Desulfomonile tiedjei DSM 6799: one gene and its partner. Each later gene encodes a partner of the first gene's protein in a complex. Links are inferred from orthologs where the notes say so. Each region holds a gene or a part of one and is shown in the gene's direction. Other genes may lie near its edges.

What was found.
Region 2: the proteins of hisF (region 1) and hisH are in contact, whole or in part, in a crystal structure (PDB 6RU0), measured with the Thermotoga maritima proteins. The link is inferred for Desulfomonile tiedjei DSM 6799 from one-to-one orthologs. Residues at the interface, in WP_004080486.1 of Thermotoga maritima: Met1, Leu2, Ala3, Arg5, Ser40, Glu41, Asp45, Glu46, Ala70, Glu71, Ile73, Asp74, Ile75, Pro76, Phe77, Asp98, Lys99, Ser122, Gln123, Glu161, Thr195, Leu196, Asn247, Arg249, Glu251; in WP_004080484.1 of Thermotoga maritima: Asn15, Arg18, Arg22, Arg117, Leu118, Pro119, His120, Met121, Gly122, Trp123, Asn124, Asn134, Gly135, Tyr136, Tyr138, Val140, Tyr158, Glu180, Lys181, Ser182, Ser183, Lys184, Ile185.

What each region holds. Positions count from the first base shown.
Region 1 is NC_018025.1:3,638,590-3,653,531, reverse strand. Bases 8,910-11,899 are described here. They hold hisF (imidazole glycerol phosphate synthase subunit HisF), read left to right. Parts: upstream 8,910-10,017; coding sequence 10,018-10,782; downstream 10,783-11,899. Other genes in these bases: DESTI_RS15410 (endonuclease MutS2), read left to right, coding at 10,899-11,899; hisA (1-(5-phosphoribosyl)-5-[(5-phosphoribosylamino)methylideneamino]imidazole-4-carboxamide isomerase), read left to right, coding at 9,293-10,018; DESTI_RS15425 (hypothetical protein), read left to right, coding at 8,910-9,225. Also shown: DESTI_RS15480 (GSCFA domain-containing protein), read right to left, coding at 1-413; DESTI_RS15475 (2,3-bisphosphoglycerate-independent phosphoglycerate mutase), read right to left, coding at 692-1,909; DESTI_RS15470 (hypothetical protein), read right to left, coding at 2,076-2,384; DESTI_RS15465 (decaprenyl-phosphate phosphoribosyltransferase), read left to right, coding at 2,560-3,441; DESTI_RS15460 (hypothetical protein), read left to right, coding at 3,469-3,774; DESTI_RS15455 (hypothetical protein), read left to right, coding at 3,935-4,327; DESTI_RS15450 (acyl-CoA dehydrogenase family protein), read left to right, coding at 4,520-5,686; DESTI_RS15445 (helix-turn-helix domain-containing protein), read left to right, coding at 5,775-6,317; DESTI_RS15435 (3-oxoacyl-ACP reductase family protein), read left to right, coding at 7,187-7,939; DESTI_RS15430 (hypothetical protein), read left to right, coding at 8,308-8,802; more of DESTI_RS15425, read left to right, coding at 8,878-8,909; more of DESTI_RS15410, read left to right, coding at 11,900-13,247; dnaG (DNA primase), read left to right, coding at 13,317-14,942.
Region 2 is NC_018025.1:443,467-458,271, reverse strand. What follows is about bases 6,483-9,335. They hold hisH (imidazole glycerol phosphate synthase subunit HisH), read left to right. Parts: upstream 6,483-7,532; coding sequence 7,533-8,138; downstream 8,139-9,335. Other genes in these bases: DESTI_RS01915 (APC family permease), read left to right, coding at 8,172-9,335; hisB (imidazoleglycerol-phosphate dehydratase HisB), read left to right, coding at 6,589-7,176; murA (UDP-N-acetylglucosamine 1-carboxyvinyltransferase), read left to right, coding at 6,483-6,583. Outside these bases: DESTI_RS01950 (sugar phosphate nucleotidyltransferase), read left to right, coding at 1,003-1,752; DESTI_RS30530 (hypothetical protein), read left to right, coding at 1,962-2,225; DESTI_RS01945 (glycosyltransferase family 4 protein), read left to right, coding at 2,410-3,471; DESTI_RS01940 (thermonuclease family protein), read right to left, coding at 3,724-4,299; DESTI_RS01935 (HU family DNA-binding protein), read right to left, coding at 4,490-4,774; more of murA, read left to right, coding at 5,318-6,482; more of DESTI_RS01915, read left to right, coding at 9,336-10,019; DESTI_RS01910 (Fur family transcriptional regulator), read left to right, coding at 10,304-10,711; DESTI_RS01905 (rubrerythrin family protein), read left to right, coding at 10,802-11,305; DESTI_RS01900 (hypothetical protein), read right to left, coding at 11,488-12,645; DESTI_RS01895 (UDP-glucose dehydrogenase family protein), read left to right, coding at 13,263-14,564; DESTI_RS28280 (beta-alanine-activating enzyme beta-propeller domain-containing protein), read left to right, coding at 14,691-14,805. UniProt on the Escherichia coli protein: IGPS catalyzes the conversion of PRFAR and glutamine to IGP, AICAR and glutamate. The HisH subunit catalyzes the hydrolysis of glutamine to glutamate and ammonia as part of the synthesis of IGP and AICAR.

The sequences.
Region 1 (14,942 bases):
TCAGCCTGTTCCTGGGTTTCATAAAGGACGATCCTGCGATACGGATCCTGAATTTTGCCTGACATGGGAGTCTTCCACCAGCGCACCTCAGGATTCCAGTCCTCGAAGGTGTATTCGAATATCTGTCGCATGGAAAATGTGTTGTAAAGACGTTCCCATGCAGCGCTTGCATGCTTCGACGCGGGATGCTCAGCTTCCTCCTGCACGTAGGAATATCCTTCCCGCAGCAGAACGCTTTTGATCTCCCTGGCGAAGCACGAACCCATGGATGCTACCGGAGTATCCTTCGTGATCTTAAGCGCTTGCTCTCCAGGGCACGGATATAACCCGTCAGGAGGAGAATTGTCGTACGAACCGGGCCAGACTTGCCAGGATTCGAAAGAATGGATCGGATGAACATCGGATCGTGCCATAAAATCCTCTTTGTCTTCCTTCTATACTGTTCATACCGATCGCAATCAAAGCAGTAAGACATGGGGAACCTTTTTGTAAAAAGGTTCCCCAAACCCTTCCAAAAACTTTCAACACTCGTCTCAGAGCTGATTTTTCTGTAGGAAAAACCAGCTCTGAGACGAATGCTAGAAGTTCTTGGGAAGGGGCTCGGGGAAACACTTCTTACAAGAAGGGTTTCCCTGGTTTTACTCCTTTGATTGCGAACCGATATGAAGTATCGAATGATGTCAAATGCCTGTCAGGCTCCGTATTTGGCTTGTCTGCGAGCGTATGCTGTTACCAGTTTCATAAGGTCGGTTCCCTTGAATTGTCCGAGTACGCCGCGAAGGCAGTGGGTTTCGCCGAACTCCGTCACATCGGGATTGGTACGGCTTGTTCCGGGAGCCCAGATCAATGTTGGCACAGGATGCCAGCTATGGGATTTCAGAACCGCTGGTGTAGAATGATCTCCTGTGACCACCACTACGTCCGGATTCAGTTTCAGGATGTCGGGGATTATCTTATCGACCTTTTCGATCTCCTTTACCTTGGCATCGAAATCACCGTCTTCGCCCCTGCTGTCGGTGTACTTGTAATGAAAGAAGAAGAAATCGTAAGAATCCCAATTTTCTCTCAGTGACCTCAACTGATCCTCGAGATTCGCAAGCCCCTGGATGATGGTCATACCAACGAGATTTGCCAGGCCCTTGTACATTGGATAAACAGCAAGAGCAGCGGCCTTGAGCTTGAATATGTCTTCGAAGGTGGGCAATCCGGGTTCTTTCGACCAGCCTCTCAGAGTTACCATATTAGCCGGATGCTGGTCTTTTATGGCGTCTCTCACCTTTTCAACCCACTGGTTGGCCAGGTCTGCAGTGTGACTGGTCGCTTCGGCATCATCCTGGGGTTCGACACGCAGCGGTTTAGCACCTGTCTTCTGAGGATCGGTTTCGCTCAAATGGGGAGAAAGACCGGACCCGCGGAAAATCAATGCAAATCGATAATCCCTTACCGGTTTGACAGTGATTTCGACTCCCGGCAGGGTTATGCCTTCGATCAGTCCGACCATTCGGGCGCATTCTTCAGTGGAGATGCGACCGGCCCGGCGATCCGTTATAACGCCCGAATCGTCCACGGTGCAAAAATTTCCTCGTGCAGCGACATCTTTATTCGTAAGATGAAGCCCTATGCCCACCGCTTCCAGGACTCCTCGTCCGATCAAACACTCAATGGGATCGTACCCGAATAATCCCAGATGCCCGGGACCGCTTCCCGGAGATATACCTAATCCCACAGGATGCAGGAGTCCGGCCATGCCCTCTCTGGCCAGGCGGTCAAGATGTGGCGTAAACGCAGACTCGAGCTCGGTTGGACCCCCTAATTCCCGGGGAAGACCTCCAAGTCCGTCCATGACCAACATCACGATCTTCGTTTCGTTTTTCTGGGTCAGACTTCTCATAAGATCGAAATCATTCATAATACCCCTCCACGTCGACATTATCGAATCAAACGGTCTTCATAGCCATTCACGTTGTTAATCGTTGTCCCCGGGCATGGAAGCAGGCCGCGCTTTTCATCAAGACATCGTATCACTTAGTCTGTTGTGGTTCCAAGGTCAGGAAGAAGAATAATGTGAAGTACCGCTAGTTGCGCTCGCCGGAATGGTCACCCGTCTCAAAACCGTGATATACTACTAATGTCGGTTTTTCGCGATCGTATGTACCTGATTCCCGCAGTGCTCTCCTGAAGCGGGGCATATGAATGAGGTCGAACGTCTGATCTTTTCCGGGAAAAAGTTTCAATGCGAAGGTTTTCACACCATCTATTAAGGACGCTGCTTCGCTGGCGGAAAGACGGCCGCTCATGAGAACTTGAACGGTCAGATCCGACATAATTCTCAGAAGCCTAATACGCCTGTTTTCCTCGCGGATTGCATCTTGCAGGTCTGTCATGTGAAATAATCCTCCCCATAAAGAATAGTGCATTGCTCCAGGAGTACCAAGGGAACGGTCCGGCATCTTTCTCAAGGATTCAGGGACGCAGCACTGAGTTTTATTTTACAGAGCAACAACATTGTGCTAAAAGCTAATGTTCCAGTTCAACCAAAACAATGGAAGTCGTGATGTGATGAACATTATCCTCCCCGCTCTAAAATTGATGAGACCCACCCAGTGGATAAAAAACGGATTCGTCTTGATGCCGCTTGTGTTCAGCGGTCATCTGACTCATTGGGAGGATGTGGTCAAAGTATCGGCCATGTTCGTCGCATTTTGTTTCGCATCCTCGGCAACGTACATTCTGAACGATTATATGGACGTCGAACAAGATCGAGTCCATCCTCGCAAGAAACATCGTCCTCTTGCTGCGGGAGAGATCAGTCCGACTGCGGCACTGTCGTTTATGGTCGTACTGATTGCAGCCATGCTTTCCGTGGCCGTGATTGCGCGTATTCCCTTGAACGGTTTCTTGTGCCTAGGGTTTTATCTTATCATACACGTCTTTTATTCGATCAAACTCAAGGACCTCGTTATTCTCGACGTCCTCACCATCTCTGCCGGATTTCTCCTTCGCGTTCTTGGCGGTGCCGTCGTATTGAGTGTCACGGTTTCGAGTTGGCTCATTCTCTGCACTTTCTCCATTTCGATCTTTCTGGCTCTGGGCAAACGAAGACACGAAGTGATGATTCTCTCGGATGACGCGACCTCCCATCGACCGGTCCTTGAGAACTACAATGTTGCGCTCCTCGATCAGCTCGTACAGGTGGCCACGACGTCCACGCTGATTTTTTATTGCCTGTACTCTGTGAGCGAAAATCACGTTCTCGGTATTCAATCGGAGAAGCTCGCGTGGACTATTCCGTTAGTAACGTACGGGATCTTCCGCTATTTGTTTCTCATCTACCACGAGGAAGACGGAGGCTCTCCCACAGAGCTTCTGCTTGCGGACGTCCCGCTTCTGTGCTGTGTGACCGCTTGGCTCATAGTCTGCGGAGTGATAATATATCGTTAGCTTTCCAACGGAAACAAGGGGGACCAGGTGCTTAAGGCGGTTAAATACACACTTTGGTTCGGCGTTATGGCAGGCATCGGAATACTGCTCGGATGTTTCATTCACGGTCAAAGAACCAACCAGCCGACAATCATGAGCGGGGTGGCCTTTGTACGCGAACTGCCGCAGGGAGAGCGTATCGTGGGGAACATCGAAACGTGGTATTTCTCATATGAAGAGAAGAAAAGCCTCGAGAAATTCAAGGAAAAACACAAAGACGAGATCCGTATCGATCCTGAAGTAGCAGAGCGACACAAGAATTTACTCCGTGGGTCGGACCGCAAGGCTGAATGATTGGAAACATTTTTTTCCTGAATATAGCGATATTTAGAAGAAAATCTAAAACCAAAACTTGACAATATCCCGCCGAGATGTTACCCCATCCCCCGTGCCTGTTCCGGAAGGCACAGTCGATAACCCGTTGGTCGACGTACCCGCAGTTCGTGGAGAAATCATGAAACCTTACGGCAGCACCCAGGATACCGATCTATCCAGCATTCCTTCCGAATTTCGCGAAAACTATAGATTTTTAACTGAACTAATTGATTGTAGGGACAAAAACCATTCTGCCATATCGGGTCTCGATTGCCTCGGTCAGAGGAAACTTTTTGAATTAAGAGGCAAGCTGAATCGCCGCCAGTTGAAAATCATCAATGACTACATTAATCAACTGCAGGATTCCGAAATGTTTTCAGCCCCTGTACCTGCAGAACTCGAAGCCTCCATACGCATCAAGAAACGCTCGTCATGGCTTCCCTGGGAAGCCGAAGCGATTCGAAAGATCGAACGCTGGCGCAATGACCTTTCGGCCATCACCACGAACGGAACCAGCGGCCGCGTGCGCTGACAAAAATGTTCCCCCCCGGCGTTTTTCATTGACTCCTCTATTCGTAAGCGAATAATTATCTGCAATAATGTCGATCGAATCGGGCCGGCAAGCAGTTTTGTCGGTTCGGTTTACGGCCCCTCCTGAAAAAACAATTCGATAGAGCCTGTAAGTAAGTCTGGATTGCTCTTGCCCGAGAAGTGGAGATTGCTCATGGATTTCAAGCTTAATGACGAGCAGCGCCTCATTCGGAAAGCTGCTCGAGATTTTGCCACAAAGGAACTCGCGCCCAACGCGCGGGAGTGGGAAGAAACCGCAACCTTTTCTCGACAAGTGTTCGACAAAATGGGACAGCTCGATTTCACTGGCCTGTATATTCCCGAAAAATATGACGGGACCGGCGTAGGGCGTCTCACTGCTGCTCTGATCTTTGAAGAACTCGCGAAAGGCTGTTTTGCAACCGCTGTGTACCTGAGTGTTCACAATATGGTCGCGAATCTCATCTTTCAATACGGTAACGAAGAGCAGCGCGAACGATGGGTGAAACCTTTGGCTCTCGGAGAGAAACTCGGCGCGTACTCCCTGACTGAAGGAGAAGCAGGATCCGATGCGGCAAATTTGCAGACCACCGCTGTGAAGACAGACGGTGGATACGTAGTCAACGGAACGAAGCTCTACGTAACAAGCGGTGAGGTTGCCGACGTATACGCAGTTATGATTCGGACTGACGAGGCTCAAAAACAGCGCGGAATAAGCGCTTTTATCGTTGAAAAAGGCACCAAAGGATTCGGATTCGGCCCACACGAGCCCAAAATGGGGCTGAACGCTTCCCCAACCACCGAACTTCATTTCAATGATTGCTTCATACCCGAGGAAAACTTGATCGGTGAAAAGGGAAAAGGCTTCAACATGGCTTTGAGTGCCCTCAATGGAGGAAGAGTCAGCATAGGTGCATGTTCAACGGGATTGGCCCAACAGGCTTTCGATTACGCTCTCGCGTATGCACACAAGCGTCATCAGTTCGGCCGGCCCATTGTATCCTTCCAAGGACTCCAATTTTTGTTTGCCGATCTCGCTACGGAAATAGAGGCTTCACGACTACTCGTGTACCGCGCTGCCGCCATGATGGATCAGGGTGAGCCGTGTGTGCTGGAAGCAGCAATGGGAAAGAGATTTGCTACCGATACTGCCATGAGAGTTACGACAGAAGCGGTTCAAATTCTGGGAGGCTATGGGTACATGAAATCCTACCCTGTGGAAATGTACATGCGATTCGCAAAAGTTGCTCAGATATTCGAAGGCACGAACCAGATTCAACGAGTGGTTATCGCTCGGGAACTCGGTAAATACAAAGGACGCAAAGCTCCCGATACCTACTAATATGCTGAATTTGGTGAGCAACGATCCAGAGCACACGCGTTCGGGAACAGAGACGCAATCGTCGGCAAAGAGATCAAGGAGATATATGATGCCAAAAAAACCTGCAAAACCTCTGAGTCTCGGGGAACGAATCCGGGACATGCGAGAGAAGCAAAACATGGACGTCACACAACTGGCTCACAGGGTCGGCTTCGATCCGGAATACCTCGAAGATGTGGAGTCAGGAAAAGTGTCTCCTCCGGTAGGATTACTTATTCAAATCTCTCGTGCACTCTCGATCGATTCAGCGACCCTCCTCGCGGAGGAAAAAAAAGAAGAAAGACTGCAAAGTTACCGAAAACGTACCAAGGCATACTCTTACAAGAATCTTACGCCCAATGCGGAAGATAAGCATCTATGGGCTTACTTGATTACACTGGACCCCAAAAAAGAGCACGAAATGGTTTCATACCAGCATGAAGGCGAGGAATTCGTGTACGTGCTCGACGGCCGCATCGAACTGCAGGTTGCCGATGAGACACACGTTCTAAAGACAGGCGCCAGTCTGCATTTCAACTCCGGCCTGAAACATTTTTTGAAAAACCTGAGCAACAAGCATTCCAAGCTGATAGTGGTTGTCTATACTCCATAAAAGGGGCGCGTTTCTTCCGGAACCGAAATTTATAGTCAGTGCCAAAAATTCTGTCGTTTATCCCGCGCGTGAACTACAGGATATTGGTAGGGACCGGCGTCTCTGCCGGTCCATCATAGCGATATCATTTAATAATATTGAAGATGTGCCGGCACGGAGGCCGGCACCCACCAATACTCTTCTTCTGAATCAGACGTTGTTTGGCCACGTACTATAATTTTTTTCGATCGGAAATTCATAAATCGGAAATTCATGAAAGGGAAAAGGCCGTCACAAAGAGTCCCAATCAGGGTATTTTCTTCTCGAGTTTTCACAAAAGAATCACGGCATTTTATTTTCGAGTTTCGGTGAAGGCGCGCCATGTAACTGCTTGATAATAGTTTTAAAAAAAAGAAGTGTACCTGTGCAAAAATGGAAACCTTTTTTCTTGTCATCTGTCCACATACCTAGGGGTTATGTGAAAAGCGAACACCGCAGACTCTAGTAGAAATCCGCATCATGGCAGCCCGTGCGGTGAGTTCGTGCGGGTCGCAACCAGACACAATAACCCATATCCATACCTCCTTTCACGCCCCGAGCCCCTCTCGGGGCTTTTTTTTTGCAAGTACCAGCTTTTTTTTTCGGTTTTATCTTGTTATACCATTTCGCAGTTATGCACATAAGATAGCGAAGGCTGGTGGTGTCCTGAGCGCAGTGATTAGATGGCTTTGCGTCGTCCGGAGCGAAGGATACCTCTAGTCTGCCAGATTACAAAAAGAAAAGCGAATCAGTATTAGAGTGAATGCCGTCCCAGTTTTCCTGGAATCCAATGAGACGGAATTCATCAATATGGATCGCTAAGTAAAAGATGCACGATACAGGAGGTATGTATGAGACTGGCCGGTAGAGCGGCAGTAGTTACTGGAAGCAGTAGAGGAGTCGGGCGCAATGTCGCGCTGGCTTTTGCGCGCGAGGGCGCGGACGTTCTGATCAATTATAGTTCCAGCGAAGCACCTGCCCTGGAAGCGGTGGAAGAGATCAAAGCAATGGGAAGGAAATCGCTGGCCGTCAAGGCAGACGTTGCAGTCAAATCCGAAGTGGAAGCAATGATGTCGGCTGCTAAAGAACATTTCGGTCGGCTCGATATTCTGGTGAATAACGCAGGGTTCACCAGGCCTTCTATGCTGAACAAAATGTCTGAATCCGATTGGGATGCCGTGCTGAACGCGCACCTCAAAGGTCCTTTTCTTTGCATACAGGCTGCTTTCAACTATTTCAAAGAGCAGAATTACGGCAAAGTCATCAACGTCAGCTCCGTGGCAGGCCTTGTCGGCACGGTGGGGCAAGTGAACTACGCTGCCGCAAAAGGCGGAATACTGAGCTTTACGAAAAGTGTAGCCCGTGAATTTGCCCGGTACAATGTTTGTGCAAATGTAATTTCCTTGGGTATAGTGGAAACGGATATGACCGAAAAGATCCGTTCAGATGAGAAACTCAAAGAGATTTACATGAATCGCATACTTTTGAAGCGGTTCGGCACATCCGACGACATTAGCCCGGCTTTCGTATTTTTGGCATCATCCGAATCCGATTACATCACCGGCCAGGTGCTGTGTGTTGACGGTGGATACGGGATGATTTAGCACCGGTCGGCGAAAAGCCCTTCTGAGGCTTTGCGTTGGACCAAAAAATTCTTGACTTGGTTTTGGGCATCTGATAGACAATTTCTACATCAAAAAAGCATTGCATGGTGTATCCATACCTGCGGACCGAGACATTACGTATCATGTAAGGAGGGTCGGCTTGGTGGTGGATATATTTCGAGGCAACGAGCATTGTAAGCTGGTTGATGAAACGTGGTCACAAGAGGCGTCAAGAAAAAATAGCTTGACATTCACTGGTTGATTTGATACCAAAAATACATTCCGGACTATATCGGATTTTTATCCGGGAATGTTTTTACGGGTCTCCCAACATTGTGGGAGGAACTGTTGAAAGGAGGATTGAGGGTATGGTTAAACGTTTATTACTTCTGAGCCTTGTGGTTCTCGCACTGTGCGGCGCTAGCATGATTAGTTATGCTGGTGGCCCTGCCGGCGGCCCTGGCTTTATGCCGCCACCTCCGGGACTGCCTCCGGTGTGTGGTCCGGCTGCGACTGAGTATTCTCAGGTGAAAGAGGAGATCGTTCCGGTGCCTGCGCAACTGCGTAAGGTCCGTGTAGTTGCCCCTTATCTGGCGGGCGTTGCATGGCCGAGAACTCCTCTTGCATTTTACGGCAATCCCCAGACTTTCCCCAACCCCATCGCGCTCGGTCGCTATGAGTGGCTGGTGCCCGCCGTGGAAATCAAAAACGAGCATTTCGATACCTTCATGGGGCCGTGCTGCAAGGCTGAAAAAGTGCCCCGCTGCGTATACGTAAAAGCTAACTACGTAAAAATGAAACCGGTTTGCGGACCCGTTCCTATGGCTCCGCCGCCCCCTATGCCCTGCAAAGTGAAGAAGTAGGCTGGCCGCGAGAAAAGGCTAAGATAGAAGAGACTTGTATAAGATATAGTGATTTGTCGAAAGGAGGATGAGGGTATGGTCAAAAAGCTAGGAATTCTCGGTGTCATCCTGGTCGTCGTAGCTGCGGCGGGCATGGTGTGGGCCGAGACATCTACGGGCTCGATCCCGGCTCCGCAACCGATGGTTGCTCCGGCTGCAGCCCCTGCTTGTGTGGGTGTGTCTTGTGCGCCGCCTCCACCCAAAGTTAAAATGAAACCCAAGAAACTGACGACTTCCATCGAAGTGAAAATGCAGTATCCCCAGCCGCCTATGCCGGTCTGCGGGCCCATAAGCTGCGGTCCCCCTCCCATCCCGGTTGCGGTACCCATGTGGAAGTTCATCGTTCCCTGGCCCCCCTTCGTTTATTACCTGCCTGTTGAATAGCAGACAGTTCATTGGACGAATAAAAAGCCCCCGGAATGGGGGTTTTTTTATTCCCGGATAAGCATCCATGATTATTATTCCCGCTATAGATCTTAAAGAAGGTAAGTGCGTAAGGCTGCGGCAAGGCAGAATGGATTCCTCAACGGTGTTTCATGACGATCCCGCAGCGCAAGCGCGTTTGTGGGAGGATTCCGGAGCGTCAAGAATTCACGTAGTAGATCTTGATGGCTCTGTGGGCGGAGTTCCTGTCAATTTGAACCGCGTGCAGGAAATCGTTGAAGCCGTTAAGGTTCCGGTACAGGTAGGAGGCGGGATTCGGAATGCCGACACAATTCGGCTGTACCTGGACTCGGGAGTTGCCACAGTGATTCTCGGTACCGTTGCCGCAAAGGAACCCGAACGCGCTCTTTCGCTTATGGAGCAGTTTCCCGGTAGGATCTCCATCGGAATTGACGCTAAGTCAGGCGTAGTTGCCGTTCAGGGATGGACCGAATCTGCCGGAGTTTCTGCGAACATGTTAGCTGCGCGGTTGGAACCGGCAAATCCTGTCGCTTTCATCTATACCGATATCGATCGGGACGGAATGATGCGCGGGCCCAATATTGAGGCAACTCGAACATTTGCAGCCGGGACGGCCATTCCCGTGATACTGTCCGGAGGCGTTACCACAGTCTCTGATATCGAAGCTACACTGCCTCTTGAAAAAGAAGGTGTGATAGGCATTATTATTGGAAGGGCCCTATACGAGGGAACGATAGATCTTAAAGCGGCCGTGAGGTTGGTACAAGCATAATGCTGGCAAAAAGGATTATTCCGTGTTTGGACGTGAAAGACGGCAGGGTCGTCAAAGGGGTTAATTTCGTGAATCTACGAGATGCCGGAGACCCTGTTGACAATGCCCGTTTCTATGATGAAGAGGGCGCGGATGAACTGGTATTTCTCGATATAACAGCGTCTCATCAGAAACGAAAGATCATTCTCGACGTGGTGGCGCGCACGGCCGAAGAAGTTTTTATGCCTCTCACCGTTGGAGGCGGCATAAGGACCACCGCAGATATCCGAGAATTACTCAATGCCGGCGCAGACAAAGTATCTCTCAATACAGCGGCGGTCCAGAATCCCGAGATACTCAGGGAATCTGCCCTCAAGTTCGGAAGCCAATGCATCGTCGCTGCGGTTGACGCAAAGAAAACCGGAAGAACTCCCTCAGGCTTTGAGATTTCGATTCATGGCGGTCGCACCATGACGGGAATCGATTGCCTCGAATGGGTTCGGAAGGTGGAAGAACTCGGTGCAGGTGAAATTCTCCTGACCAGCATGGATGCAGACGGTACGAAGGATGGGTACGATATTCCCATGACCCGCGCAGTTGCAGATATCGTAGGAATACCGGTAATAGCTTCCGGCGGAGCGGGAACTGCCGAGCACTTGCGGGACGCTATTGTTCAGGGTAATGCAGATGCGGTCCTCGCTGCTTCGATCTTTCATTATCGTGAAATACCTATTAAGGAACTGAAAAAATATCTTCAATCTGAAGGAATTCCGGTTCGACTTTGATCAGCAAGAGAAGAATTGCGGAATGAAAAGGAAACCCCGCAATTGTTTGCGGTTTCTGTCTTTCCTGTGAATCTGCACTGTTAGCTGCTCCCGTCGAACTCACGCCATGATCGCCGATGTACGATGACTCACTACATGATGTAATCTCCGAAAGCACCGCCGCTCTGGAAATCCCCGGAGTTCTGGAGGAAGTGGCTGCGTACGCCATGAGTACGCCCGGAAAAAATGAAGTTTTGTCGGCAGAACCACAGGAGGATCTGGAGACTGTACGCTTCTATCTGGATTTTGTTTCCGAACTCAAAGAGTTGATCTCGATTGACGGAGAGTTCCATTTTCCGGGACTGATTCCCATGGACCGCCTTCTGGTCCGGCTGGACGATCCGTCAGTCATTCTGGATTCCGAAGAGATATTGGCAATTTCCGATCTCTTATACACGATTGATATAACACTGCGAAGGCTCAGATCGCTGGAAGACAGATATCCTCTCCTTCGGGATCATGCGGAAAAAATTGTTCCCTTAAACGAAATCAGAGGACGCATACTCAAGGTCCTGGATGAACAGGGACAGGTGCGACCTGATGCAAGTCCCGGTTTGCAGGAAATACGTAATCGTACGAGGTCCGTTCGGGACAGGATTCGTAAACGCCTGGAAAGAACGGTTCAAGATCAGGAGCTGTCCCGCATTGTTCAGGAAGACTATATAACGCTCCGTAACGATCGGTACGTGATACTTCTGCGTCCCGAATTCAAAGGACTCCTGGAAGGCATTGTACATGACCACTCCCGAAGCGGCGCATCAGTCTATGTTGAACCGCTCCATGTTGTGGAATTCAACAATCAGGTCGCATCGCTCCTTGACGAAGAGCGGGTTGAAATCAGACGCATTTTCCAGGAACTGACCGGCCACATACGATCCGCGAGAGAAGAAATCCTTCAGGATTTGGCAGCACTGGTGTGGCTGGATGCTTTTCAGGCCCGTGCACGGTATGCGGCTGCAACGAAATCGATCCCGCCTATTCTCGTCAACGAGGGGTTTAGCATTCTGGGTGCACGACATCCATTGCTTTTGGCTTCACTGGAATCCGAGGTGGTGCCCATGGATGTTGTGCAGGCTCCGGAAACACTTGCAACGGTTATCAGTGGCGCAAATATGGGCGGCAAGACTGTTGCGCTCAAAATAGCGGGACTTTTTCCGCTCATGGTGAGATGCGGCATAATGGTGCCCGCACGAGAAGGTACCCGCATAACGCCGTTCATGCGAATAATGGCGGATATCGGAGAAGAGCAGGATATCCGGGGAAGAGTGTCTTCCTTCTCGGGTCACGTTCTGAAAATCAAGAGTATTTTCGATCATGTGCGGCCTGGGGATCTCGTTTTGTTGGACGAACTTGGAGGCGCAACGGATCCCGACGAAGGATCTGCTCTTGCCATGGCAATCCTGGATGAGCTCATTGCCAGAGGCGCTCGAACAGTGGTCACAACCCACCTTACGCATTTGAAGGCCTATGCCCTTTCAAGAACGGACGTGAAGAACGTCAGCGTCGAGTTTCATTCTGTCACGCTTAAGCCGACGTACAAGCTATTGTACGATCTGCCAGGTGAATCTCACGCCGTTGTTACTGCGGAACGCTTGGGATTGCCCGACAGGATCATCACAGCGGCACGTAATTATCTCGATAGATCTGCAGGCGGAAGCTCTCAGCTCCTGGAAAGTCTGCGGATTAAGCTTTCAGAAATCGAAACGCTCAGAGACTCTCTCGAAAGAAAGGGCACAGCGCTGCAGGCTGAACTGGACGATGTGCGATCTCGTAGGGAAGACCTCATCGAGGGACTCCGTAGAGAAGCGGTCGAGTTGATGCGAAAGGCAGAAAAGGAAATCACCGACCTTCAGATTTCTTTGAAATCGGGCAAGCTCAAGAGTGGCCGGGAACCACGTCAAGCTCTGTACAATATCAGACAGGATCTTCAGGAAAAATTGGGCACCCCGTTGAACAGGGAGGTTGCTCCCCCCGATGTCGGCTCTCGCGTCAAAATAAAATCCCTCGGCCGGGAAGGTATAGTAAAGAATATCCTGGACAATGGCCGGGTGGATGTAACGTTCGGACGTGTCACGGTGCGAGCGGATACAGAAGACCTGATAGTGCTGGATTCCGGCTCAGGAAAAAAAAGTTCTTCAAAAATGGAGCGGATTGGGGTAGATATCCCATTTGCCAACCCTCAGTGGGAGGTGAATGTAATCGGTCATCGGACGGACGATGCCATTCCGCTCGTTGACAAAGCACTGAATGAGGCTGTCCTATCAGGGCTGCCGTCTTTGGTCATTATTCACGGTAGAGGAACAGGCAGACTAAAAGCAGCTATTCGTGAGTACCTCGCTCAACACGCCCTCGTGAAAGATTTTCAGCCCGGCGACCCGCAATCGGGAGGCGAAGGCGTTACGGTAGTCACTCCCATTTCCGAGTGAGTTCGCGGAGGCATACATCGTTTCATCTACTGTTCATGATTGGGCAATCCCGGAGAATGGGATAGTTTGATGCGTATTCCGGAATCGAAAATTGCTGAAGTTGCTGCTGCTGCGGATATTGTACAAGTAATTTCGGAATATGTGAATCTCAAGAAAGCGGGAAAGGATTATCGAGGAGTCTGTCCGTTTCACGGTGACAAAGATCCATCCTTCTACGTGTCTCCACAAAAAGGAATTTTTCATTGTTTCGGCTGCTCGACAGGAGGAAGCGTATTCAATTTTATTATGCGGGCTGAGAACACCACGTTTACGGAAGCCGTTCGCATGCTCGCAGAACGATATGGAGTCCCTTTCCAGTATGAGGAACGGCGTCGCGGAAGCGGATCCCCCGATCAGAAAAATACCATCGAGAAAGCTCTCGCCGTAGCGCAGGAATATTTTGAAAAAGGCCTGAGGACCAGCACACAAGCCAGAGAATATCTTGAGCACAGAGGTATCCCTGCTGAATGGATTTCACACCTCGGACTCGGTTTTGCCCCTGATTCCTGGGACGGTCTCCAGCATGAGCTGCGTTCGGCTGGAATAAGCGGAAAAGACGGAATCGCTGCAGGATTATCGAAACCCCGAGCAACAGGCGGTTTTTACGATTACTTCCGTTCGAGAATCATGATTCCCATCAGGGATCTGAACGGCCGTATGATCGCTTACGGAGGCCGCATTCTTGGTCCCGGAGACCCCAAATACCTGAATTCTCCGGAGTCGCCGGTCTTCAGGAAAAAGAACGTTCTGTTCGGCTTGGATGCTGCAAAAGAGGCCATCCGAAGAGAAGGCCTGTTGATCCTGGTAGAAGGATATTTCGACCAGATTTCTTTGCGAATCCGGGGTCTGGAAAACGTTGCGGCTCCTCTGGGAACAGCTTTGGGAACAGAACAAATTCGGCTTCTCAAGCGTTTTACAAGCGAAGTAATCGCGCTTTTCGATGGTGATGAAGCGGGGCTTCGTGCGGTAAAGCGCGCCATTCCACTTTTTCTTTCCGAAGGAATCGAACCGCGGTGTCTCATTTTGACGGACGACAAAGATCCGGACGAAGCGGTGAACAGGATCGGCATCGATGCTTTTCGGAAATTACTGGATCAGGCAACGTCGGCAGTGGACATGTTTCTCGACGGATTGGAAAGCAAATACGATCTCAAGACAATCCAGGGACGAAATTTGGCGCTCGAAGAATCATTACCTGTGCTCCGACAGATTGCCGATTCAAAAGAGGCGGATTATCTTATTGAGAGATTCGCTTCTCGTATACGTATACGCGAAGATCGTATCCGGAGGATACTCTGGAATGGACGGAAGGCGCGCAAACAGGAATCAGTTGTCGCTTCCAGTCCTATGCGGAAACTTTTCGACTTTCCCGCTGACGAAAGAAACGTGGTTAGAGGGATGTTGTTGCGTGACGGCTTCATCGAGCGAGTTCTTGAGAGTGGGATTCTTAAAGAACTGAGCGATCCGGTTTTGAGAGACTTGGCAGAAAAAATGGTGAAGTTCAAGGGGCTGGCGGGGACTTTCGATCGCGCCTCTTTTTCGCAATCGCTGGAGGATTCGGATTGTGCTTCCATAGTAGCAGGTTGGCTGAGACCGAAACCGGAAGAGGACGATCTTCGGCCGGAAGTGGATGGGGATTTGGCGATTGATCAGTCT
Region 2 (14,805 bases), 3.2 Mb from region 1 along the record:
AACAGGAAATTGTTTCCCTACTTCCAGGCAAAAAACGCTGAACATGTATACAAAACTGCGATTTATGCAACTCGAATGCCAATGTTGCACACAAAAAAAGTTGTTGTCTCATCTATGCGTAATAATAGACAGTTTGGATTGCATCCCGTTCCGGCAATAAACCAGCCGAAATTGTTGCGTTAAATGACGATGTGTGCAAAACGCCCAGGAATGCAAGAAACTAGTAACAAAATCTGGTTCTTATAATGGCGGTTCTTTCTCGTTTGTAATATCGAAACTTTTTTGGCTCTATCGTTGTCCGCTTGGTTAGAAACAAAGCTCACAAATAATTGTTGGAATGAATGATATGCGTGCAGAATCAGACATAATTACGGATCATGAAATAATCCGGAAATGGCCCGAAGAACGCGACGAAAGACCTACTGATACCAATGTGCGTTCAAAGAAGCAATCCCGCCACCGGCGGGAGCAAATCCGGTCCCGGCATGCCTCCGAAGCGAAGTCAGCCACGCCAAGGGGTGGCGTTCGTAGCGAAGGAGATTTGCCGGGACCGGCAAGTAACAGGTGTCTCAGTATTCCCTCCACATTGGTATAAGGTAAAAGATATCGGTAAGAAAAAAGCTCCGAGTCTGTTAACAATTGCGTTCCCGGATTATGATGAAGAACAGGCGGCTGGAAGAGATTACCGGGAACGAATTTTCTGAGAAATTCGATGAGAAGCATCTCGCTTTTCTCAAACAAGACAAAATCTCAGGGGGCGATACAAATTCTTTCACAGCAATCGTTCGCATGCGACACCGGTGCCACATTCGTCTCACTGTACTATACCTACAGACGATATTCCGCATGTGTGGTGCATGGAGTAATTTAAACCCTTACCGGTCTTCATCCGGAGCTTTTTCGACCCGGCTCGTCAGTTCATCGATTATATTCAGGTTTTCCGCAGGGATATTCGGGAATCTTCTGCGGACGTAAATCCAGATAAAATGCCGGGGGGAATCTATGTGGGGAATAATTCCTGCTGCAGGAGCGGGGAGCAGAATGCAACCGTTGGCTTTTTCAAAAGAATTGCTTCCGGTGGGAAGCAGAAGCGATTCATTTGTCGAACGTCCTCGTGCCGTAAGCGAATACCTCATCGACCGCATGATACGCGCCGGAGCTACAAAGATTTGTATCGTCATCTCATCAGGTAAATCCGACATCATGGAATATTACGGCGAAGGCATAGATGGGGTTCATTTTTGCTATATGATTCAACAGGAGCCTCGAGGATTATGCGATGCGATATTCTGTTCGCTTCCGTTGATTCATCCCGATGAACAGGTGCTAGTAGGTTTGCCGGATACTGTGTGGTTCCCGGAAAACGGCCTCTGCACTCTTCCTGATGACATACTCTCGTTTCTCTTGTTTCCAGTGGATCGGCCCCATCTTTTCGACGCAGTTCTCCTACAGCAGGACGGAACTGTGGTTAAAATTCTCGTCAAAAAATCGAATCCCGGAACAAATTGGATTTGGGGAGCATTCAAGATGTCCGGCCGAATCTTCCACGATCTGTTCGATCTCTGGTGCAAAAGAGCGCAACAGGACGAATATATCGGCACACTCGTGAACAGCTACATTCGAGACGGAGGTCAGGCACTGGGTATTTGTGCAGGAGAGTCTTACGTTGACGTTGGGACGTTCGACGGATACCGAAAGGCGATCAATCTTCTCCATTCCAAACAGATTTATGAACGAAAGATTGCAACGTAAACGCATATTGCTTCGCTTCGCTCCATGCAATATTCATAAGAGAGAAGATGGCATGGAAGCCTTGTATCGTGCGATTTAAAGTCGTTGCAGTTGCAGGGCGTTGTTAAAAAAATGTCTTTCGATCGGAGGTCCTGTTATACTGGATCTATCGATTCTATCGAGGCTGTGCGCCAAAGCTTTTCAAAAGATTTGGGTTTCAGGAGGTCATCATGAAAAAGATTTTGCTACTTGCTGTTATTCTGGTGGGGGTAGCCGTTTCCGGTCTCGCGTACGCCGGGCCCTTAGCCGTAGCGAGTCATTTGGACACCGTTGTGTCAATTGACGGACCGACCGCTCTCGAACTTCCTGCGCAGTTAGCTCAATATCACCGCCATCGTTGTTACTGTTGCTGGCAATCGTACCGGCACGGATGGCGATGCAAATGGATGAGTCACTGGAAATGCAGAGACAGGGGTGGCTGGTGTCGGCGATAGCGGAGTGACAGCTTTCCTTGTCTTGAATTGCATAAGAAACAATCGTTGCATAGAAACGTGGTTATATTCGGCCCCTCGGAACTCTCCGGAGGGCCGCATCGTTTGTAGTCCATCACAAGAAAGAAGTTGTTATCCTGAAATTGGTCTTCGTATCGAAGAATCTGCGAGTATTGCGATTGGGTTTATGCATTCGGATTCAGAACAAATTAACAAAAAGCTCTCTGTCCTGAGCATTGCCTATCCCTTTGCACCTGTGAGATCGGACACCGCAGGAGGAGCCGAACAAGTTCTCCGACTTCTGGATGAAGGACTCGTCCGCCTCGGACATGAAAGCACTGTCCTTGCCTGCAGCGGTTCTCGAATCGTGGGCAATCTTATCGACTTTCCGAGAACAAACGATCTGATCGAATGTGATACGCGAAACAAAACGTATCGTCTTGTACGCGATCTGGTACGCGATGTACTCCGCGAACGAAACCTCGATCTGATTCACCTGCACGGAATAGATTTTATGGAGTATCTGCCCGACACTGATATCCCCGTATTAATCACTCTGCATCTTCCGGTGTCCTGGTACGATGCGAATGCGTTTAAGCAAATCCAGGAACGAGTGTACTTCAACTGTGTCTCCCGTCATCAGGAAGAAACTGCACAGTTTATCCCGAATCTTTTGCCATTTGTGGAAAACGGCGTCCCTATACAAGACTGCACATTTCCGGTACCTGAAGAGTACGTGGTGGTTCTCGGCAGGATATGTCCTGAAAAAGGAATACATCTGGCTTTGGATGCAGCGCGACAGGCCGGAACCTCTCTCATCCTCGCTGGAAAGCTTTTCGATTACGAAACTCACCATGAGTACTATTTGCGGGAAGTTCTTCCACGTTTGGACGGAAATAGATATCAGTATGTGGGATCGCTCGGTCTTGAAGAAAAAAACGCTCTTCTCGGGTCCGCGAAATGTCTTCTTGCCCCGAGTTTAGCTCCCGAGACAAGTTCTCTCGTGACAATGGAAGCGTACGCATGTGGGACTCCCGTGGTGGCGTTTCCTTCCGGTGCGCTTTCAGACCTGGTGGAACACGGGAAAACCGGATTTCTTGTAAACAGTGTATCGGAAATGGCGCAGGCCATTGCGCGAACGAACACGATTAATCGCAAATGTTGCAGAGATCTGGCAGAAAAAAAGTTTTCAGCGAATCGCATGGTGGCTGACTACGTCCGGAGGTACAGGCACATGTTGGTAAATTAGAATTCGCGTATTTCGCTTATAGGGCCAACCTCACGTATTTTCCATTACTTTAGCAATTGCCAAAATTAGTGTTCGGTTAAAGATAGCAGTATTGGTGGGTGCCGTGCCTCCGTGCCGACACATCTTCAACATGATCAATGATATCGATAGAATGGACCGGCAGGGACGCCGGCTCCCACCGATATGTTGAATTGGAGCGTGGGAAAAACGTCGAATTGTTGGTAATCATAAAGAATAATTTCTTCCCGTTGCTCATCTGTTCGATGAAATCTTGCTTGTCGATATGCCTCTCCACATACCGCGGGAATGCTTTTTAGCATCCTGCTCGAAGGAACGATAATCTGCGAACGTCACGTGCACGTAATCGCGGGTCACAAATCCCATGCCTTTCCGGATAATTTCACCATTGAGATCCACAGGGTCACCTTCTTGTGCGGGAATACGAATGTACGCCAGGAGTCTGTGTTTTTCGTCGTAAGAATCCCATTTCCTGGCCCAGACCTGGACGGTTTTGTTGTGGAGAAGCGATTTAACGTAATCTCGCGATTGCTCCCATACGTCAAATTTGAAGATGAAATTCTGGACATCCCGGCCCAGCCCTTTCAGCCTTTCCCTGTTCTTTGGCGATCCCACCCCTATGAGCCGAACTGTTATGATTTTGTCTTTGTCCTGCAGCTTTATTTTTAGCAAATTGGGAGCTTCTACACCGACCACACGGCCGGACCCGAAAAGATCGTGCCGCGGCCCCAGTGCCGACGCTGTCTGAAAACATGCAAGCACCAAAAATACAAGGACAAAAACCCCTACCGCCTTGGTAGACGAGGACATTCCTCCCTCCACATAACTCGAGAGATAACTCGGGCCGCGTCGCACCCCTCAGCGTTTCCTAAATCGCGACCCTGAGTTCAAATAGACGGAGAACCCTGTCTCCAGCCCGCCTCTCGTAAAAAAAGATGAAAGAAACTCGCAGGAAGATCGAATGATATTTATCTCACATGCGCCGTGTCACGGAAATAATTTATTTTTTTCCGCGCAAAGTTTCTTTCAGAGCTTTAGCAGGATAAAACCGTGGCAGACGCATTGCAGGGATGGTCATCTCCTTACCTGTCCGGGGATTTACGCCGCGTCGGGCGTTCAGCTCAAGGACTTTAAACGTGCCCAAAGAAGAAATCCGAATTTTTCCACCATTCTCTTTGAGTGACGAATGAATGACGTTTACGAGAGTGCTAAGAACTACCCCTGCTGTCTTCTTAGATATTTCAGCTCTTTCAGAAATAAGAGCTATTATCTCCGGCTTTGTCATAGGCCCTCCTGATGCATAAATCCAAAAATTGCAGAACTTACAAAGCGACCCAACGAAGCAATTTTGTCCGGTATCACTCTTTCTTTCCGGTATTCAATTGCCTGACGCCGCGTCACCAATCAGCTATGCTCACTTTTTCGGATGCAAGAGCCGAACCATTCAGGGGACAAAAAAATGTATGAATAGCGGCAATACCATAAGCTCATAGCATCTTGGCATGACTCTTGCGTAACGATGCTTGCGTCTATGACTTTTACACACATGTCAACATAGTGGACACCTCAGTTGTGTCCGTTTGTGAGATACGGTCACCATAGTGAAATGGGTTATGGGCCGGTAATTTAACTCTCTTTCGAAATCGGCTAATTCCTCGGTCCCCAGAGTATGATGTACACACCGGCTCTTTCATGTACCTTAATATCACGCATCCATATAACCGGATCTGTTGCACATATTGCCCAAAGATGATATACAGCCCCATCCGCTGCGGAATGAGTTTTCACAAGGACGCTCATTCCATGTTAGCTGCGAAAGGAACGGATCATGGAAAAAATTGTCATCCACGGCGGAACACCCCTCCAGGGAACTGTCAGAGCAAGCGGTTCCAAGAATGCCGCCTTGCCGCTGATGTGCGCTTCACTGCTTACCAGCGATGAGATGACATTCCATAGAATTCCTGCGCTCATGGATATCCGTACGACAAAGCAGTTGCTCCTCCAACTCGGTGTCCAACTGGACGATTTCGAGCCCGGAACGCTCCGCATAAAAGCTCGCATGATAACCGACCGAAGGGCTCCATACGAGCTGGTGAAGACCATGAGAGCATCCGTCATGGTGCTCGGGCCGCTTATGGCGCGCGAAGGTCAGGCAGACGTGAGCCTGCCTGGTGGATGCGCTATCGGTGCGCGGCCTATCGATCAACACTTAAAGGGCCTTGAGGCAATGGGTGCAACCATCGAGCTGGAAAGCGGGTATGTGAAGGCTCGAGCAAAACGTCTGCGCGGCACGGACTTCACCTTCGATCTGAAGACCGTGACCGGCACCGAAAACCTCATTATGGCCGCTGCACTTGCGAAAGGGACGACAATCCTCAGAAACTGCGCTTTGGAACCGGAAGTGTGCGAACTGGCACAGGTGATCAACCGTATGGGTGGAAGCGTTTCGGGTGCAGGAACCGATATTATCGAAATTGAGGGAAAAGACCGTCTCCAGGGTATTGTGCACGAGGTCATGGCGGACCGCATCGAAGCCGGTACGTACGTTATGGCTGGAGCTATTACACGCGGCAATATTACGGTGAGCGGCTGCCAACCGGCTCATTTGGCCTCATTGTTGGAGAAGCTCGTCGACACCGGCGTGGGTATCGAAATTTCGGAAGACTCCGTGAAAGTCATATCCAATGGTCGTGTAAAGAGTCGAGACGTGCAGACCGATCCGTATCCCGGTTTTGCAACTGATTTTCAGGCCCAGTACATGGCTCTCATGTCTCTCGGAGATGATAACTGCATGATCACGGAAAATGTATTTGAAAATCGGTTCATGCATGTTCAGGAACTGGTCCGTATGGGAGCGCGTATTCGGGTTTCCGGCAAAATTGCCGGCGTTCAGGGCGTCAAGGAATTGTCCGGAGCCCACGTGCAGGCGACGGATCTTCGGGCCAGTGCTTCCCTCATTTTGGCCGGTCTTGCCGCAAAGGGAATCACAGAGATTCACCGGGTCTATCATCTGGATCGTGGATATGAAGGCATAGTGACAAAACTGGACGATTTGGGTGCGAATATTCGCAGAGAAAAGGACGAAATGCTTTGAGCACCATCGAGCGAACCGCTACAGTTTCCAGAAAGACATCCGAAACAGACGTGCAGGTCACGTTGAACCTTGATGGAACCGGTAAAGGAACGATTTCCACAGGAATCGGTTTTTTCGATCACATGTTGGATCATGTATCGAAGCATGGTCTGTTCGATCTTGAGATTACAGCTCAGGGAGACCTTCATGTGGATTTTCACCATACCGTTGAAGACATCGGATTGACTCTCGGCGAAGCATTCAAACGGTCAGTGGGAAACAAGCAAGGATTGCGCCGGTACGGATTCGCTCAGGTTCCCATGGATGAAGCGCTCGCGTCCGTGACACTTGACTTTTCCGGACGTCCTATGCTGGTCTTTTCAAATCCGCTCGACCATCGGAGCGCCGGAGATTTTTCGCTGGACCTCGTGCCGGTTTTTCTCCAGGGATTAGCGGATCAGGCAGGCATGACATTGCATGCAACAGTGCACACTGCTGAAAATCCTCATCATGCTGCGGAAGCTATCTTCAAGGCATTGGGAAGAGCCCTTCGCGCTGCAGTGGAAATCGATCCCAGAGTGGAAGGAATCCCTTCGACAAAAGGGGTGCTCTAGCGGCTGGTTTTCATCAAAGCCGACACTCCTCTTGACTCCCCATGCAAGTTGGAGCACAGTTCACTTTCTATTCAGAATACAAAGCTTGTCGTGTACAGATGAAGAGGAACTCGCGGCACAGACTTGTTCGTCAGGGCAAACGAACTGTCCACATTGAGCTGATACCATTTCGCTGTTATGCACATGACGTAGCGAAGGCCGGGGTGTCCTGAGCGGAGTGATTAGACGGCTTTGCGTCGTCCGGAGCGAAGGATGCCTCCAGTCTTCCAGAATACGAAAGAAAAGCGAATCGGTATGAGAGAAGTTTTTTGTATTTCTGATATAGTCATTACCAGAACAAGCAAACTGAGGTCATAATGCTGATTGTTGTCGATTACGGAATGGGCAATCTGAGAAGCGTGCAAAAGGGTTTTGAAAAGGTCGGCGTTTCCGCCCGGATATCCAGGGATGCGGATGAAATAAGAAAAGCCGATCGACTCGTCCTTCCGGGAGTGGGCGCATTTCCCGAATGCATGAAGAATTTGTCGAACCTGGATCTTGTCGAGCCGATTCAGGAGTTTATCCAATCAGAAAAACCTTTTCTGGGCATTTGCCTGGGACTGCAATTGCTTTTTGATGAATCGGAAGAATTTGGCATTCATGAAGGTTTCAAGGTCGTACCTGGAACAGTAAAAGCCTTCGATAGGAATATGGGCCTTAAAATCCCTCACATGGGTTGGAACCAGGTTTTTTTCCGTAAAGAGGTACCTATTTTCAAGGGTATATCTGATGGGTCCTATCTGTACTTCGTCCATTCATATTATGTGGTGCCTCAGAATGATTCCCATATAGTTGCTGAGAGCGAATATGGCATCACATTCACCTGTGCCGTGGCTGCTGATAATGTTTTTGCAGTACAATTTCACCCTGAAAAAAGCCAGGAAACAGGATTAAAAATTCTAACCAATTTTGCTCGGTTATGATTTAGCAAAGTGGTACTGTTCGAGGCGTGATGCATGAAAACCATCGTCCTGGTGCTACTCAATGTATCGCTGATCGGTGCGTTTTTCATTCTGTTACGCAAGACGAATCTTCTCTACTACTCCCAGGGCGGACGTATCTGGTTGACGTGGCTCGCTGTGGCAGTCATCACCCTCATGGACGAGCTGACTTCGGTGTTCTACGCTCCTGCCGAGGCCTACCGTTTCATCGGCCCCAGTGCTATTTTCTTTATCGCGTTTACTGCCGTGTTTATTCACTACATGACGACACGGTTGGTTGAAATAGCAGAAATACTGGAATTTCACGGGATATTCGGCGGGGGCGTGTACTCGTTTTCTTATCTGGTCCTGGGACCGGTAGTCTCTTTCGTTGCCGTTGCTTCCATTATGGTCGATTACATTTTGACGGCGTGTATTTCAGCGGTCAGCGCTGTGGAGAATGCGACTTCATTTTTCGCATTTTCGCACTCTTTCAAGATGATGACAGCGATAACCATCGTGTGGGCTATCGCTGGACTCAATATTATCGGGATAAAGGAGAATGCGCGGTTCACGTTCTCTGTCTTCATTTTCGCTACAATCATCTTCCTTAATCTCATTGTGTCGGGTTTTCTGTCCATGGACGGAGAATCTCTGACCCGCCTGGAGCAAGCTGTCGAGCACGCCGGTCACAGAATGAACACCGGGTCGATTTTTTCGGGCTACGGCATCTTTATCGCTTCAGTGGCAAGCTGCGTTTTGGCGTACTCTGGCGTGGAATCCGTTCTTCAGACAGCAGGATTGGTCCGTACCTGGCGGGAGATAGGACGAGCATACATCTTTCTCGCCGTTACTGTCGGCGTTGTAACCCCCGTGGTTGCCGCTTTGGCTTTATCTGCTCCCATTGATTTTCGCGCTCATGAAGGCGACCTCATAACTCATTATGCCACCATGATAAACGGCGTTCCATTCGGCGTCGCGGTTGCCATATTGGCCAGCCTCACTCTTATTATGGCTATTAACACGGCTTTTGTCGCTTCCAGCGAATTGTTGGAGCGTGTTGCCGAACGATACGGATTTTCCTGGCTCATTACACCGAATCGGAATGACTCGCTCTATCGCATTCATCTCATAAATGCCGCTTTTTTTTCCGTCATCATCCTCATCACCCGAGGCAGTCAGATGATCCTGGCCGATATGTATGCCTTGGGCTTGATCGCCAGTTTCTGCATCAACATGGGATCTTTGATCATTTATCGCTATTTCATGGGCACGAAGGAGATAAAGCCGTTTTCCACAAACCGTTTTGTGACAGTCGTATTTCTTGTGGTCTTCCTGAGTTGCTTCTTCTTCCTTGCGTGGATGAAGCCGCACGGTACGGAATTGTGGGCAACCATCACCGGCATAGTCCTCTTGGCCGGGCTTATGATAGCGAAAAGAAGGGCCCCTGAGATAAAAGCAGCGGAACAAAGCGATTCCCAGATGGACATGATCCTGCATCTGAGTGAATCCGTCGATCCGGAAGTGCACATCTATTTTCGAAGACCCCGAGAGGAAGCTATCAAGCAGGTAAGACAAAATGAAGCCTATGTGACCTATTTTAATCCTCGAAGAGGCGCTCCGAATAGGCTTTCGTCAAATCACTTCAGGTTTGTTGCCGAGCGACGAAGCGTGTACCAGCATATGGTGGACTTGCTCAAAGTGGTGGAATACGAACTGACCGGTCGAAGCGTGGTGGTGCACTTCGGTTGGCCCATGTCCTCCTGGTTGGACCGCATATCCATCGGAGTAATGGTATTCAACGTCATGCGACTTCCAAAACAGTTTCCCCGGTTCAAATTCGAAATTTACTATCCCGGACAAGTTTACAAGGGGACGAATTGATACGGCTGAACATTTGCCCGTATTGTTTCGCTTCAATAAACAGACTGAATGGTCGAGCAGGGTCACCCACCTTTTATGGCAGCCACAATTTCTGACCTCTTGAACACCCTACTCTTATCAGGTTAGCTGCTATTTTTACCCGGTTATCGGATTTCTGAGCGATTTTGAGGAACTATTATCCAAGAAGGAATTTCTTAGGTGTATGCAATTTTTTCTTGACAAAGTTTTTGCGATCTGGCACTTATTTTAATTAAGAAGCGTTAGCGATAAGGGGCATCACTCAAGTGTTCACACGCAGAATGACCAAACAGCGGCAGGTTGTGCTGGAAGAGTTGAAAAAACTCACGTCGCACCCTACGGCTGAAGAGCTGCATCAAATAGTCCGGCATCGCCTGCCGGGTATCAGTATTGCCACCGTGTACCGAAACCTCGAAATCCTGTGCGAGGAAGGCAACGCTCAGAAGATCGATGTCGCAGGAACACGCAGGCGTTTCGACGGGGACACCAGCACCCATTACCATGTGCGTTGTGCACGTTGTGGAAGAGTTGAGGATCTGCCAATAGACCCATTTCCTCAGATTGAAGAGACAGCTCGGAAAAACTGCAAACATCGCGTCCTTACCCATCGAGTGGAAGTGGTAGGAATCTGTCCTGATTGCGAACATCTCGAACGAGATGCTCTTACTTTTTGATACGTGTTCACACGGTGTACAACTGCCCAGCATTATGCTGGCTCATCTTCAGGAGCCTTGCGGCTCTAAACTTAATCCGAGGAGGAAAGAATGACAAAGACGAACGACAACTTGGCAGCAGCATTTGCAGGAGAATCTCAGGCTAACCGCAAGTATCTCGCATTTGCAAAGAAGGCCGACAAAGACGGTTTTCCCGGAGTAGCCAAACTCTTCAGAGCTGCGGCCGATGCTGAAACAATCCATGCTCACAACCATTTTGAAGTGCTCGGAGGCATCAACTCTACTCTGGACAACCTCAAAGCAGCTTTTCAGGGCGAACACTACGAATTTTCCAGCATGTACCCCGAATTTCTTGCCACATCGAAAGAAGAGAAACAAGGCGCAGCCACGAAGTCATTTCACTGGGCCAACGAAGTGGAGAAGGTTCACGGCGAACTTTACAGCCAGGCCGTAAAAGCAGTGGAAAGCGGCAAAGACATCACCGTTTCGGCATACTATGTCTGTGATAAATGCGGGTACACCATCGGCGATGCGGCTCCCGATAAATGCCCCGTATGTGGTGCGAAGAAAGACGAGTTCCATCTGGTTGCCTGAGAGTTTCCGCCATGCTGCGGAAAACTCATGGAAGCGATGGATTGGTACGATTTCGTAAATATCCTTTGAAAACCGATGAAGTAAATCTCGTGGGAGAGTATAGAAGGGGAATCCTGTTGGACTCCCCTTCTGTTATTTCAGTCGGATACGGTGAGACGAATTATCTGCAATGCAAGAAGCAATCACCGGGTTCTATAGTTAGGCTGGTTTTCAGTCCGGCTGACCGCACGACCGGATGATTGCCCGGCATTGTCCCTCGCGAACATGGCGAAAAAGTCTTTCGTGTACCCATCCTCATAACGCTTCAGTGTGTATTTGGACTGCTCGGGAGAGAGTTTCTGCTTTGTAACGAGATTACCCTGAGCGTCTCGTACGTAAAGATTCCCTACGATATTGTGCGGATTTGCATCCGCGTGCATACCGCGTTCGCACCCTGCCAGCACGAGCGCTTTGGCCAGATCCTTGGTCCCGATATGATGTCCTATGGCAAACACCAGATTTCCATCTTTTCTGATACCGAATGCACTGCGATCGGCAACGTACCAGAAATGCTTGCCGTCAAGGTTCTTGCCGCCTCCTCCGAGTAAAAAGCCCAGCCCGATTTCTGAATCCTCAAGCTTGCCGTTACGCATTACCGATTGCACAACCATCCCGTTTTTCACAATAAGATGTCGCAATTGGCGCGCGTCACGCACCAGATGGATGGGGATATCTGCGTTCCATTCCCGGATATCCGCAGATCCGTCCCTGTACACGATCATGGTGGCCATGCCGTCTACCATGGGATAGACCACTTTGCCTCTGAATATGGCTCCTGCACCCCGCGAATGTCTCTGCATCCACATGGCATTCGTAATAGCGAGAATTCTGGGCCGAAGCTCGGTTTCAACTTCCGACAACGCTACAGAAGCACCGGGTTCCTGAGATCCCACGTAGTACTGCAGGAAGGTCTTACTCATATCCACGACCATCATGTACACGACGGCATTCGGAAAATCCACGCTCGGGCGGTAAAAGGTTTTGTAGATAATCGGATTTCCACTGGAATCCCTCGGAACTCCCGAAGTATCCCAGACCCCTTCACCAGGAAGAGCAGGAGAAGTGTAAAGCGGTTTTATGTTGTCAAGCTTGATCGTCGAGAGCGAATCACGCGAAACTTGCGTCCCTTCGGGTTTTGCATTGGTTTCCGGCAACGATCCTGCCTGTGCGAGCTGAATACCAGAAAAATCCGGCAGTGGAGATTCCGCGCAAGCGGTAGGAATCATGAAAACCCAGAGGAGACATCCCAAGACTACAACCGGAACGAATCGATGAAATAGTACTCTAGGCAATGTGCCCACCCTCAAATACACAAAGTTTTAAATAAAATCCCTTATGGGATTCATCCAAGTATCCATCCTATATACCGTAAAACGCCAAAAAATACAATAGGAAACCCCGCCGACCGTGCAGGAAGCCTCTACAAAGGTTCAAGACATCGTTACTTCCAATGTTATCAATAAAAGCTTCGACACGAGTTTGAAATCAATGCTTGTCACCTGGAATCACCTTGTATTTTATGCGGGTTTTTCCTTCATGTGAAGGCTTTGAAATATGGCAATTGACAGACTAATGTCCGATTGAAATCAAGAACCTTGTGGGTGCCGGCTTCCGGCTTGATATTCCAAGGTCTTACGATGTTGTTTCATGATATTGCTGAGATTATGCTTGGAGACTTTCACCGTTTGATGTAATAATAGAGCGCTTATAGCAATGTGCGTTCAAAGAAGTAATCCCGCCACCGGCGGGAGTAAATCCGGTCCCGGCATGTCTCCGAAGTGAAGTCAGCCACGCCAGGGCGTGGCGTTCGTAGCGAAGGAGATTTGCCAGGACCGGCCAAAAACAGATCTCTCAATATTCCCTCTATGAAAGCACTTTGGTATTATCCAGTAGTTTGAATTTTGAAGAGGTGCTCGGTATGCATGTTGGCGTTATAGGAACCGGTTACGTGGGATTAGTGACAGGCGTGTGTTTTGCGGAAATGGGTAACAATGTCACCTTGATGGATATAGATGAAGGCAAGATCCAAGATCTTATCGATGGGAAAGTGCCCATCTATGAACCGGGCTTGGAGCAAATGATTGCCCGCAACGTGGCGGAGCGACGTCTCTCCTTTACCACGAGCCTGGAATTGACCATCGAACGTTCTCTTATAAACTTTATAGCAGTAGGTACTCCACCGGACGGCAATGGAAATGCCGATCTCAGCCAGGTTTTCGAGGTTGCCGGCAACATCGGCCGAGCAATCAACACGTACAAGATTATTGTCACCAAGAGCACAGTTCCGGTGGGGACCACGGCAAAGGTCAAGGAGATCATTGCAGCCCAAACGCAGCATCCTTTTGATGTTGCCTCCAATCCGGAATTCCTTAAAGAGGGAAATGCCATCGATGACTGCATGAAACCCGATCGAGTGGTCATTGGCGTGGAAGACGTGAGAGTCGGGGAGATATTGAAAGAGCTGTACAGTCCCTTTGTAAGGACAGGAAAACCGATACTCGTCATGGACGTCGCTTCTTCGGAGATGACCAAATACGCCGCGAACGGATTGTTGGCAACCAAGATATCCTTTGTCAACGAACTCTCCAGATTGTGCGAAAAGGTCGGAGCGGACATTGAAATGGTACGGATCGGCATTGGTTCGGACCCCAGAATAGGACCCCAGTTCCTTTTTGCAGGTATCGGGTACGGTGGCTCGTGTTTCCCCAAAGATGTGGATGCGCTCGTTCAAACCGGTGCTCAATACGGTGTGTCGCTCAAGATTCTGGAAGCTGCACAAGAAGCCAACAAGATGCAGCGAAAGCATTTCATGGATAGGATCCTCGCTCACTATGACGGAGATTCTTTGTCCGGGAAACTCTTCGCCATCTGGGGCTTGAGTTTCAAACCCAGAACTGATGACCTGCGTGAAGCTCCTTCTCTGGAACTGATAAATTTCCTTTTGGACCAGGGAGCGCGAATCAGGGCATTCGATCCTGTGGCAATGGAGAATGCAGGGAAAATTCTGGGGCATGGTGTTGAATTTGCCCCTGGCAACTACGAGTGCCTGGAGGGAGCAGACGCGTTGATCATTGTCACCGAATGGAATGAATTCCGGCATCCGGATTTCGACAAGATCAAGAGCTTGCTTGTGCAACCGGTAATCTTCGACGGCCGCAACATTTATAATCCGAAACGAATGATAGACAGAGGTTTTTATTATTACAGTATCGGACGCTGATCAGGCTGGGAGTAATACCAATTTGCATTCAAAATCCCCCCATTCCCCCCTTTATAAAGGGGGGTTAGAGGGATTTTCGTCAAACTTTGAAAGCAAATTGATGTAAGTTCCGGCTGGAGTGTTCACATGTCTCTGAGAACCATTAATGCCAAAGAACTCGTCGAGGCAATTCGGTCTGGTTTGTCCCGACAAGGGCTCATGACCAAGTACAGTATTTCATCTGAAGAACTGCAACTCCTTT